Regions from separate parts of the Saccharomonospora sp. NPDC046836 genome, predicted to be linked through region 1. Evidence: riboswitches for the same ligand, from Rfam matches in the RefSeq annotation. Region 1 holds a riboswitch; the other holds the start of a gene.
What was found. Region 1 has a riboswitch for S-adenosylmethionine ahead of ABZ863_RS24510 (ATP-binding cassette domain-containing protein). Riboswitches for the same ligand answer to the same signal wherever they lie in the genome.

Region 2: another riboswitch for S-adenosylmethionine. It lies ahead of thrC (threonine synthase); the one in region 1 lies ahead of ABZ863_RS24510 (ATP-binding cassette domain-containing protein).

What each region holds. Positions count from the first base shown of each region.
Region 1 is NZ_JBEYXW010000024.1:56,064-60,786, forward strand. Features, by position in the region: gene ABZ863_RS24505 (4-(cytidine 5'-diphospho)-2-C-methyl-D-erythritol kinase) at 1-564, opposite strand, end outside; gene ABZ863_RS24510 (ATP-binding cassette domain-containing protein) at 783-1,793, opposite strand; SAM riboswitch class I at 1,981-2,070, opposite strand; gene rsmA (16S rRNA (adenine(1518)-N(6)/adenine(1519)-N(6))-dimethyltransferase RsmA) at 2,123-2,971, opposite strand; gene ABZ863_RS24520 (transglycosylase family protein) at 3,181-4,569, opposite strand.
Region 2 is NZ_JBEYXW010000035.1:32,985-37,707, reverse strand. Features, by position in the region: gene ABZ863_RS28765 (ComEC/Rec2 family competence protein) at 1-1,594, shown strand, start outside; gene thrC (threonine synthase) at 1,588-2,850, opposite strand; SAM riboswitch class I at 2,863-2,995, opposite strand; gene holA (DNA polymerase III subunit delta) at 3,109-4,089, shown strand; gene rpsT (30S ribosomal protein S20) at 4,363-4,623, opposite strand.

The DNA.
Region 1 (4,723 bases):
CGGCGTCGACAGGCCGCGCTCATCGAACGCGAGCACCCAGTGGAAGGTGTGCCGGCACAGCACCGGCACCAGCTCCTCGCCGCGACCGGTCCCCAGCGCTGTGCCGCCGTAGAGGGCGAACGGAACATCGCTGCCGAGTGTGGCTGCGATGTGGGCGAGCTCGTCACGTCCGCTCTCGAGCTTCCACAGTGAGCTGAGCCCGACGAGCGTGGCGGCCGCATCGGCACTGCCGCCTGCCATTCCGCCCGCTACCGGGATGCCCTTGCGCAGCACCACGCGGACCTTCTCCGTGTCCGGAGTACGGCCGACGTGCGCCGCAAGTGCGAGCACGGCACGCCAGGCGAGGTTGCCCTCGTCGGTCGGCACGGTTTTGGCTCCCTCGCCGTGGACCTCGACGCCGGACTCCTCGGCAATGGCGACGGTGACCTCGTCGGTGAGTGAAAGCGCTTGGAAGATCGTGGACAGCTCGTGGTAGCCGTCCTTGCGTGCCTCGCCGACCGAGAGGTGCAGGTTGATCTTGCTGGGCACCTTCACGGTGACGGGCGGGGGAACGACGGCTAGCACGCGTCAAGCGTACTTGGCGTGCTCAGCCGGGCGGCGCGACCAGCTCTAACGCCACAGCGAGCGCCACCTCGGGCAGGGCACGCCTCGGCGCCGGACTACTGATCCAACGCCAGACAGCTTCTCAAGCGGCGTAGCCGCATTTTCGCCACCTACACAACCTGCACCGCCGCGGGTTCCGCCACCCGCACCGCTCCCCAGATGACCAACAGCCTCTTCAGTCAGGCGGCGACGTTGCGGAGGCCGTAGAGGGTGTGGGTGACGTGGCCACCGCGCTCGACGATCCAGGCCAGCGCGGCATCGGCCCGCTGACCGCGGACACCGAGCCGGAACCGCGCCACCGGTGTGTCGCCGACGCGGGTGAGCCCGCCGCCGATGGTGGCCAGCTCGACGTCGAAGCGGCCGGCCGCCTCGGGCAGCAGCGCACCAACGGCCGCGAAACCGATCAGCACCACGTCGACGGCGACGTCGTACTGCGCTGCCTGCGCTCGCGACGTCTCGATCGAGGGCAGCAGCTCGTTGGCGATCCGGCTGCCTGCCTTGCCGAGCAGCCCCAGCACGTTGCCGCTCTCCACGACCCGCCCCTGATCGAGGAGGGCGACGTCGTCGCAGACGCGCCGCGCCACCCCGGCATCGGGCGTCGTGACGACCACGGTGGCGCCCAGCTCGGCGCGTGCGCGGTCCAGCACTGCCAGTACCGAACCGGACTCCTCGGCGGTCACGCCGTTCGTCGGGTCATCGGCGAGCAGCACGGCAGGGCCCCCGACGAGTGCCCTCGCGAGGGCGACCCGGCGCCGCTGGCCCGAGGTCAGCTCGTTGGGCAGCTGTCCGGCGCGCCGGGACAGGCCGATCAGGTCGAGCAGGGATGCCACGCGCTGGCGCCGCTGCGGGCCATCGACACCGAGCAGCTCCAGCGGCGCGGCGACGTTACCGGCGACCGTCCGCTCCGGCTGCAGGCGCGGGTCGAGCACGGCGAGCTGGCGGCGGGTGTCGCGCAGCTTGCGGCCATCCAGGGTGGCGGTGTTGAGGCCGTCGAACCGCACGACACCGCGGTCCGGCCGCTCCTGAAGTGCCACGCAGCGAGCGAGCGTCGACTTGCCGGAACCGGCCGGGCCGACGACCCCGTACAGCGAGCCCGCCTGCACCGCGAGGCTCACATCGCGCAGCGCGACGACCGGCGTACCGGTGTCGCTACTGGAAAATGACTTGCTGACATTTTCGACGGTGATCACGAAAGCTCCAAGGCAGCTCAGCTCACAGCGACGGCCGCCAAGTCTGGGACGGTCGCTGGAGAAAGGCGAAGAGGAAGGAAGCGGATTGGGTCAGGCGATGGCGTTGGAGCTACGACACGCACTGACCGTGCGACGACCTTGATCGACGACGCGGCGCCTGGTGAGCATTCGCGAGCGGTACACGAGTCCTCCATCGGTCCTGGCGTTAGCACCTGCCCTCGGCGGGTGGTTGCTGCGACGTCGGCGAGCCAGGTCTCTCAGTCGCTCGGGATGGATGCCCTCAAAGTACACCCGAACCGGCTACCGCTGCGCAAGCCTGCGGAGCGAGATCACACTAGTGCCGCAAGTCGGGCGAAATCGTCCACCGTGAGCTGCTCGCCGCGCGTGCGCGGGTCGATGCCCGCCGCGACCAGCAGTTCGCCGGCCCGCTCCGCGGAACCCGCCCACGCCGCCAGTGCCGCCCGCAGTGTCTTGCGGCGCTGGGAGAACGCGGCGTCGACGGCAGCGAAGACCGCCGCGCGGTCTGCACCGCCACGCGGTTCACCCCGCTCGAACGCCACGAGTGAGGAGTCGACATTCGGTACCGGCCAGAACACTGCCCGCGGTACCGCCGCGACCTTGCGCGCGCTGCCGTACCACGCGAGCTTCACGCTCGGGACGCCGTAGACCCGGCTGCCGGGGCCCGCGGCCATCCGGTCGGCGACCTCGGTCTGGACCATGACGAGGACGTGGCACAGTGACGGCAGCTCGGCCAGCAGGTGCAGGACCACGGGCACGGCCACGTTGTAGGGCAGGTTCGCCACGAGCGCGGTCGGCGGTTCGGGAAGCTGGTTCGCCCGCAGCCGCAACGCATCGGCTCCGAGAACGGTCAGCGCTTCGACGGACGCGGGGGCATGTGCACGCACGGTCTCCGGCAGGCGGCCGGCGAGCACCGGATCGATCTCGACGGCCACCACGCGTGCACCCGTGCCGAGCAGGCCGAGCGTCAGCGACCCGAGGCCGGGGCCGACCTCCAGCACCACGTCACCGGCTCCGACTCCGGCGAGGTCGACGATGCGGCGCACGGTGTTGGCATCGTGCACGAAGTTCTGGCCGAGCTTCTTGGTCGGCCGCACGTCGAGTTCAGCAGCCAGCCCGCGGATCTCGGCGGGCCCGAGCAAGCCCGGTGTATCCGTCACCGGATCACCTTAGACGCCCCCCACGAGCGCATCCCCAGCAGCAGCGAAGCGACCTTTCAGCACCCAAGGCCACCTTGGTTGCATTGAATGCAACCAAGGTGGCCTTGGGGAACAACTACAGACGACCTGCTGGTCAGGCTCGACGGAACCACGCCCGCCAAGGCGAGGAGCCCGCACCGTGGGGCTGCGGGGGTCGCCCCCGCAATGCCTCAGCGCGGCAGGCCGAGCTTGGAGGAGCAGGCCGGCCACGCGCCGTAGCCGCCGCGGTCGTCACGGACCTTCGTGGCGATCGCGATCTGCTGCTCGCGGGTCGCGTCGTTCGGGTAGGACGCGTACTGGCTGCCGCCGTAGGCGTCCCAGGTGCTCTTGTTGAACTGCAGACCACCGTAGTAGCCGTTGCCCGTGTTGATGGCCCAGTTGCCGCCCGACTCGCACTGCGCCAGCGAGTCCCACGTGCCGCCGTTGGTGACCACCGGCTGCGGGGGCTGCTTCGTGCCCACGCGCACGATCTTTGCTTCGGCCTCTTTGACGATCTTGCTCGACAGCTCTTCGCGAGCAACTTCCTGGTCGTTCTTCTTCGTCACCCGGTAGGTGACGATCATCTCGCCGGGCGTGCCCTCGTTGTCGACGATCTCCGTGCCCTGCTCCAGCTCAGGGTCCTCGACGGTCTCGACCTCGGGCTCGATCACCTCGGTCTCGTTGACCACCGAGACGCCGGTGCGGCTGATGTGGACCTCGGCACCGTCGAGAAGCTTGAACTCGAGGCCGCCGGCGACCTCGTCGTCCGGGCCGAGGCTCAGCCCGAGCTCCGTGAGCAGTTCCTGCGCGGACAGGGCGTTCGTGGACACCTCGCGCGGGTCGCCGCCGCCGTCGAAGAGGGTGATGTTCTTGAGGGTCTTGATCTCCAGGGTCATGCCGTCGAGCGGCACCTCACTGGCGACCGGTGTGGAGAACCAGGTGCCCTGCGTGTTCAGGTCCGCGAGGCCGAGCTGGCCCAGTGCCTCATCGACCGTCGTGGCGCGGACCCACGCCTCGCGCTCCACACCGTCGACCACCATGGTGAGCAGGCGCCCACGCTCGAGCTTGATGACGCCACCGTCGCCGACGGCGGCCTGCGGCGAGGGGGAGAGCGAGTCGTGCGCGCCGACCGTGACGCCGGCATCCTGCAGCACCTCGCCGACGGTGCCGCCGAAGCTGCGGACCGTCTGGCGCTCGCCGTCGACGTCGAGGGTGACGCTCTTATTCATCGCGAGCGCCGCGGCACCGCCGCCGGTGAGCGTGATCATCACCGCGAGGACGGCGCCCTTGAGGAAGCGCTTCTTCCAGGTCTTGACCGCGGTGGCGAGCCCGTCCTCGGGCTCCGCGAGCACCTGCGCGGTCTTGCCGACACGGTCCGCACTGGCCTCGTCGGGAACGACGATCGGCGGGAGCATCGTGGTCTCGGCGTTGATCAGCCTGATGAGCTCGTCGACGTCGACGTCCGCCTCGGACATCAGGTTGTCGGCATCGGGACCGAGCGCCATGAGGACGTCGTGACGGGTGACGCGGGGGTCGTCGGAGAACTCGACCCCTCCGAGGCCGGCCGACCGGTCGAGCAGGGCCGTCGAGGCGCCGCCGGGTCTCGGCGCGGCGTCGAGGTCCGCGTCAGTGCGCCCGTAGCTACCAGTCACAGGGTCGATCCCTTTCGCGTAAGGCCAGGACTCCCCCAGTCAGCGCCGTCCCTAGCGCCCTGTGAGGCGCTCCCCGACGTAC
Region 2 (4,723 bases), on a different contig from region 1:
GGCGTTGCGGCTGGGGCCCCGCGTTTCGGCGATAGTCGCAGGCGTTGTGTTGATCGGCTTCGTCGTTGTGGTCGGATACGAGCCGAGCGTGCTGCGGGCCGCAGTGATGGGAGCGGTGGGCTTGCTGGCCCTCGTACTTGGTCGCCGCGGTTCGGCTGTACCGGCGCTGGCGGCCGCCGTCTGCCTGCTGGTGCTGTTCGACCCCGCCATGGCCACCAGCATGGGTTTCGCACTGTCGGTCGTCGCCACGGCGGGGCTGGTGCTGCTCGCGCCACGGTGGGCCGACGCCCTGGGCCGTCGGCGCATGCCCGCCGGGCTCGCCGAAGCACTGGCCGTGCCAGTTGCGGCCTTCCTCGTCACGGCGCCGATCATCGCTGGGATGGCCGGTGAGGTGAGCCTGGTGTCCGCACTGGCGAACCTGCTGGCCGCCCCGGTCGTCGCGCCCGTGACAGTGATCGGCGCGCTCGCGGCCGCGCTCGCGATACCGTGGCCCGCAGGCGCCGAACTGCTCGTGCAGATCGCGGGGCCCGGCGTCAGCTGGCTGGTCCTCGTCGGCAGGGAAGCGGCCGGGGTGCCCGGCGCCGTCCTGGCCTGGCCCTCGGGCTGGTGGGGCGGGCTGATCGCAGCGGGGATCGTCGTCCTGCTGGTGCTGGCCCTGCGGCACCGTCCCGCCCGGATCGCGCTCGCGCTCGCACTGGCCGCGCTGCTCGTTGTGCTCGTGCCCGTTCAGGTCGTCGCTCCCGGATGGCCGCCACCCGGCTGGGCGGTGGTCGCCTGCGATGTGGGGCAGGGCGACGGGCTGGTTCTGGCGACAGGGGAGCCGGGTCGTGCCATCGTCGTCGACGCGGGGCCCGAGCCTGGACGGCTCGACAAGTGCCTCGACCAGCTGGACGTCGACCGGGTGCCGCTGGTAGTGCTGAGCCATCTCCATGCCGACCATGTCGGCGGGTTGAGTGCCGTACTCGACGGCCGCGCCGTCGGCGCGGTCGCGCTGGGCGCGGGCCGCTCACCGGCCTGGGCGTGGCGCCAGGTCGCGGCGGAGACGTCGGCTCGCGGGGTCCCACTGCTGGAGTTGCGCACCGGCGACAGGCTCGGCTGGCCAGAACTGCGACTGGAGGTCATCGGCCCGCACTATGTCGAGGCGGGCCGCGGCGACGACGAGGACGGCACCGGGATCAACAACACCTCGCTGGTTCTCCGGGCGAGCACGCCTGCGGGGCGTGTGTTGCTGACCGGCGACATCGAACTCGCCGCGCAGGGTGACCTGCTCAACGCGGGCGCCGACCTGCGTGCCGAGATCCTCAAGGTGCCGCACCACGGGAGCCGGCTCGTCCTACCCCAGTTCCTGAGTGCGGTGGCGCCGCGAGTCGCACTGGTCAGCGTGGGGGCCGACAACGCCTACGGCCACCCGAACGGTACGACGTTGCGGTTGCTGACCGGCGGTGGTGCACTCGTGGCCCGTACCGACACCGGGGGCGATACGGCAGTAGTGACCGTCGAAGGCGGCCCTGCCGTAGTGCGGCGTGGATCGTCGAGGCGGGCGTGCGGCCGGCCGGTGCCGACCGCACGCTCGCCAGGAAGGAGGCGTCAGTAGCCGAGTACCTCGTGCACCGCGTCGACCGACGCCGGCACGGTCGCCTTCGGCCCGATCCGGTCCTCGACCGCGTCCAGGGTCTTCAGCCCGTCGCCGGTGATCAGCAGCACGGTCTCGGCGTCCGGGTCGAGCTTGCCGGCCTCGATCAGCTTCTTCGTGGTCGCCACGGTGACGCCGCCGGCCGTTTCGGTGAAGATGCCCTCGGTACGGGCCAGCAGGCGGATGCCCTCGACGACCTCCTCGTCGCTGACATCCTCGATGGCGCCGCCGGTGCGGTTCACGATGTCGAGGACGTAGGGGCCGTCGGCAGGGTTGCCGATGGCGAGGGAACGGGCGATCGTGTTCGGCTTCACCGGCTGGACCACGTCCAGCCCTGCGCGGAAGGCGGCGGACACCGGCGAACAACCGGTCGCCTGCGCCCCGAACACCTTGTACGGCGTCTGGTCCACCAGGCCGAGCTCGCCGAACTCGCGGAAGCCCTTGTCGACCTTCGTCAGCTGAGCCCCGGACGCGATGGGAACGACGATCTGCTCCGGCAGCCGCCAACCGAGCTGCTCGGCGACCTCGAAGGCCAGGGTCTTGGAGCCCTCGGCGTAGTAGGGGCGCACGTTGACGTTGACGAACGCCCAGGTCTCGTGCTCGGCTGCCAGCTGGGTCGCGAGCCGGTTGACGTCGTCGTAGTTGCCGTCGACGGCGATCAGCGCGCCGTCGTACACGGCGGTCGTGAGGATCTTGGCGCGCTCGAGTGTGGCGGGGATCAGCACGACCGACTGCCAGCCGGCGCGGGCGGCCGCCGCGGCGACGGCGTTGGCCAGGTTGCCCGTTGACGGGCAGGCCAGCGTGTCGAAACCGAACTCACGGGCCGCGGCGAGCGCGACAGCGACCACGCGGTCCTTGAACGAGTGAGTGGGGTTGCCGGTGTCGTCCTTGACCCAGATTCGCTTGACCCCCAGAGCCTTCGCCAGCCGGTCGGCGCGCACCAGCCTGGTACAACCGGGCTCGGTGTTGGGGATCTCCTCCACGTTGGACGGCACCGGGAGGAGCTTCTTGTAACGCCAGATGTTGCGCGGACCAGCCTCGATGTCCTCCCGGCGCACACGGCCGAAGTCGTAGGCCACCTCGAGCGGCGAGAAATCCTCCGCGGACACGAACTCGGGGGCAAGCGGCTGCCGGTGACCCTCTTCCTTCGAGACCAGCTCCACGGCAGGACCGAGGTCAAAGGTGCGCTTGGTGGTCGTTTGAACGGCTGCAGTCATCGCGAGGTTCCTTCCTCATCTGTCCCGCTGGCACGGGTCGGAATTGGCACCGTGATCGCCAGCTACCTCGCGGAATCGAGATGACAGGCTGACGCCGGTTGCCGGGGCTTCAACGGGCCGGTCCCTCTGCCCCTCTGGATGAGCGGTATTCGGTTGTGGGCGGGCGAAGATCGCGCCGCACTGCCATTCACCCTACGGCATGCCGATCAGTTCGTGCCATGCCTCTGCGGGTTATGTCACCGTGGCAGGATCGACAGCGTGACCGCGCCAGCCACCACGCCCGCGCCGCTGCATCTCGTGCTGGGCGACGAGGAACTGCTCGTCGAACGTGCCGTTCGCGGTGCGCTCGAAACGGCCCGCCTCGCCGATCCCGCCGCCGAGCTGACCAGGGTGCGGGCCACCGACCTGACGCCTCCGGTGCTCGCCGAGCTGGTCAGCCCGTCGTTGTTCAGCGAGGGCCGGGTAATCGTCGTGGACGGTGCGCAGGACATCTCACAGGAGGTGGCCGACACCGTCCTCGCCTACGTTGCTGCGCCAGCCGACGGCATCGTGCTCGTCGTCGTGCACACCGGCGGCGGTAGGAGCAAGGCCGGCAAGTCGCTTCCCGGTGCGCTGAAGAAGGCCGGCGCGGCCGTGACGCAATGCGACAAGATCACCAAACCAGCCGAGCGTGAGGCGTTCGTGCGCAACGAGGTGCGCAGGGCTGGCGGGCGGATCGACGCGGCCGGGGTGCTCGCCCTGATCGACGCCGTCGGCTCCGACCTCCGGGAGCTGGCGTCTGCCGCTGCTCAGCTGGTGGCGGACTCCGGCGGCGGCATCGACGAGGACGCGGTACGCCGCTACCACCGTGGAAAGGCCGACGTCACCGGGTTCATGGTCGCCGAGAAGGCAGTCGCGGGTGACCGGGCGGCGGCGCTGGAGTCGCTGCGCTGGGCGCAGCAGATCGGCGTACCGCATGTCCTCGTGGCCGATGCGCTGGCCGACGCGGTGCGCACGATCGCGCGCGTATCGGCTGCCGGGCGCGGCAACCCCAACCAGATGGCCGGTGAGCTCGGCATGCCGCCGTGGAAGATCCGCAAGGCACAGGGACAGTCGCGGGGCTGGTCCGCCGGTTCGCTCGCCGAAGCGATGCGCGTCGTGGCCCGCGTCAACGCCGAGGTGAAGGGCGCGGCGGCCGATCCGGGCTACGCGCTCGAGCGCGCCGTGTTCGACATAGCCGCAGCCAGGGAACGGCGTTAGCGCGTTTTTCTAGGCGGCGGGCTTGCGTGGGGCAGGCAACTCGCACCGCCAGGCAGGGCACTGCCAGCCCCCGAGGCCACCTTCTTGGTCGCGCCCACCCGTCTCCCACCCCCGCCCAAACGGAGACGCTTCGCGTCGCGGTGTTTGACAAATGCAACCCAGTGGCCTTGGGGCACATCAGCTGAACGTGTCAACGCTTGCCGGCGTCGGCACGGCACTGGACACAACGAAGCCCCGGTCGCCGGGTGGCGCCGGGGCTTCGTGAGTTCAGAGTCAGAGCTTGTTGACCCGCTGAGCCATCGCGGACTTCTTGTTCGCCGCCTGGTTCTTGTGGAGCACGCCCTTGCTGGCAGCCTTGTCCAGCTTGCGTGCCGCCTCGCGCTGCAGCTCGATGGCCTTCTCCTTGTCACCGGCCTCGGCTGCCTCGCGGAACTTGCGGATCGCGGTCTTGACCGCCGACTTCACCGCCTGGTTGCGCTGGCGCGCCTTCTCGTTGGTCTTGATGCGCTTGATCTGGGACTTGATGTTGGCCACGCGGGCGCTCCTCACATCGTTTCCGGCGGTTGTCGTTGCCGCGTTCTCGTGGCCCCGGCGCGACGGCTGGGTTTCCTCCCTGGCGGAATGCCACGCGGCA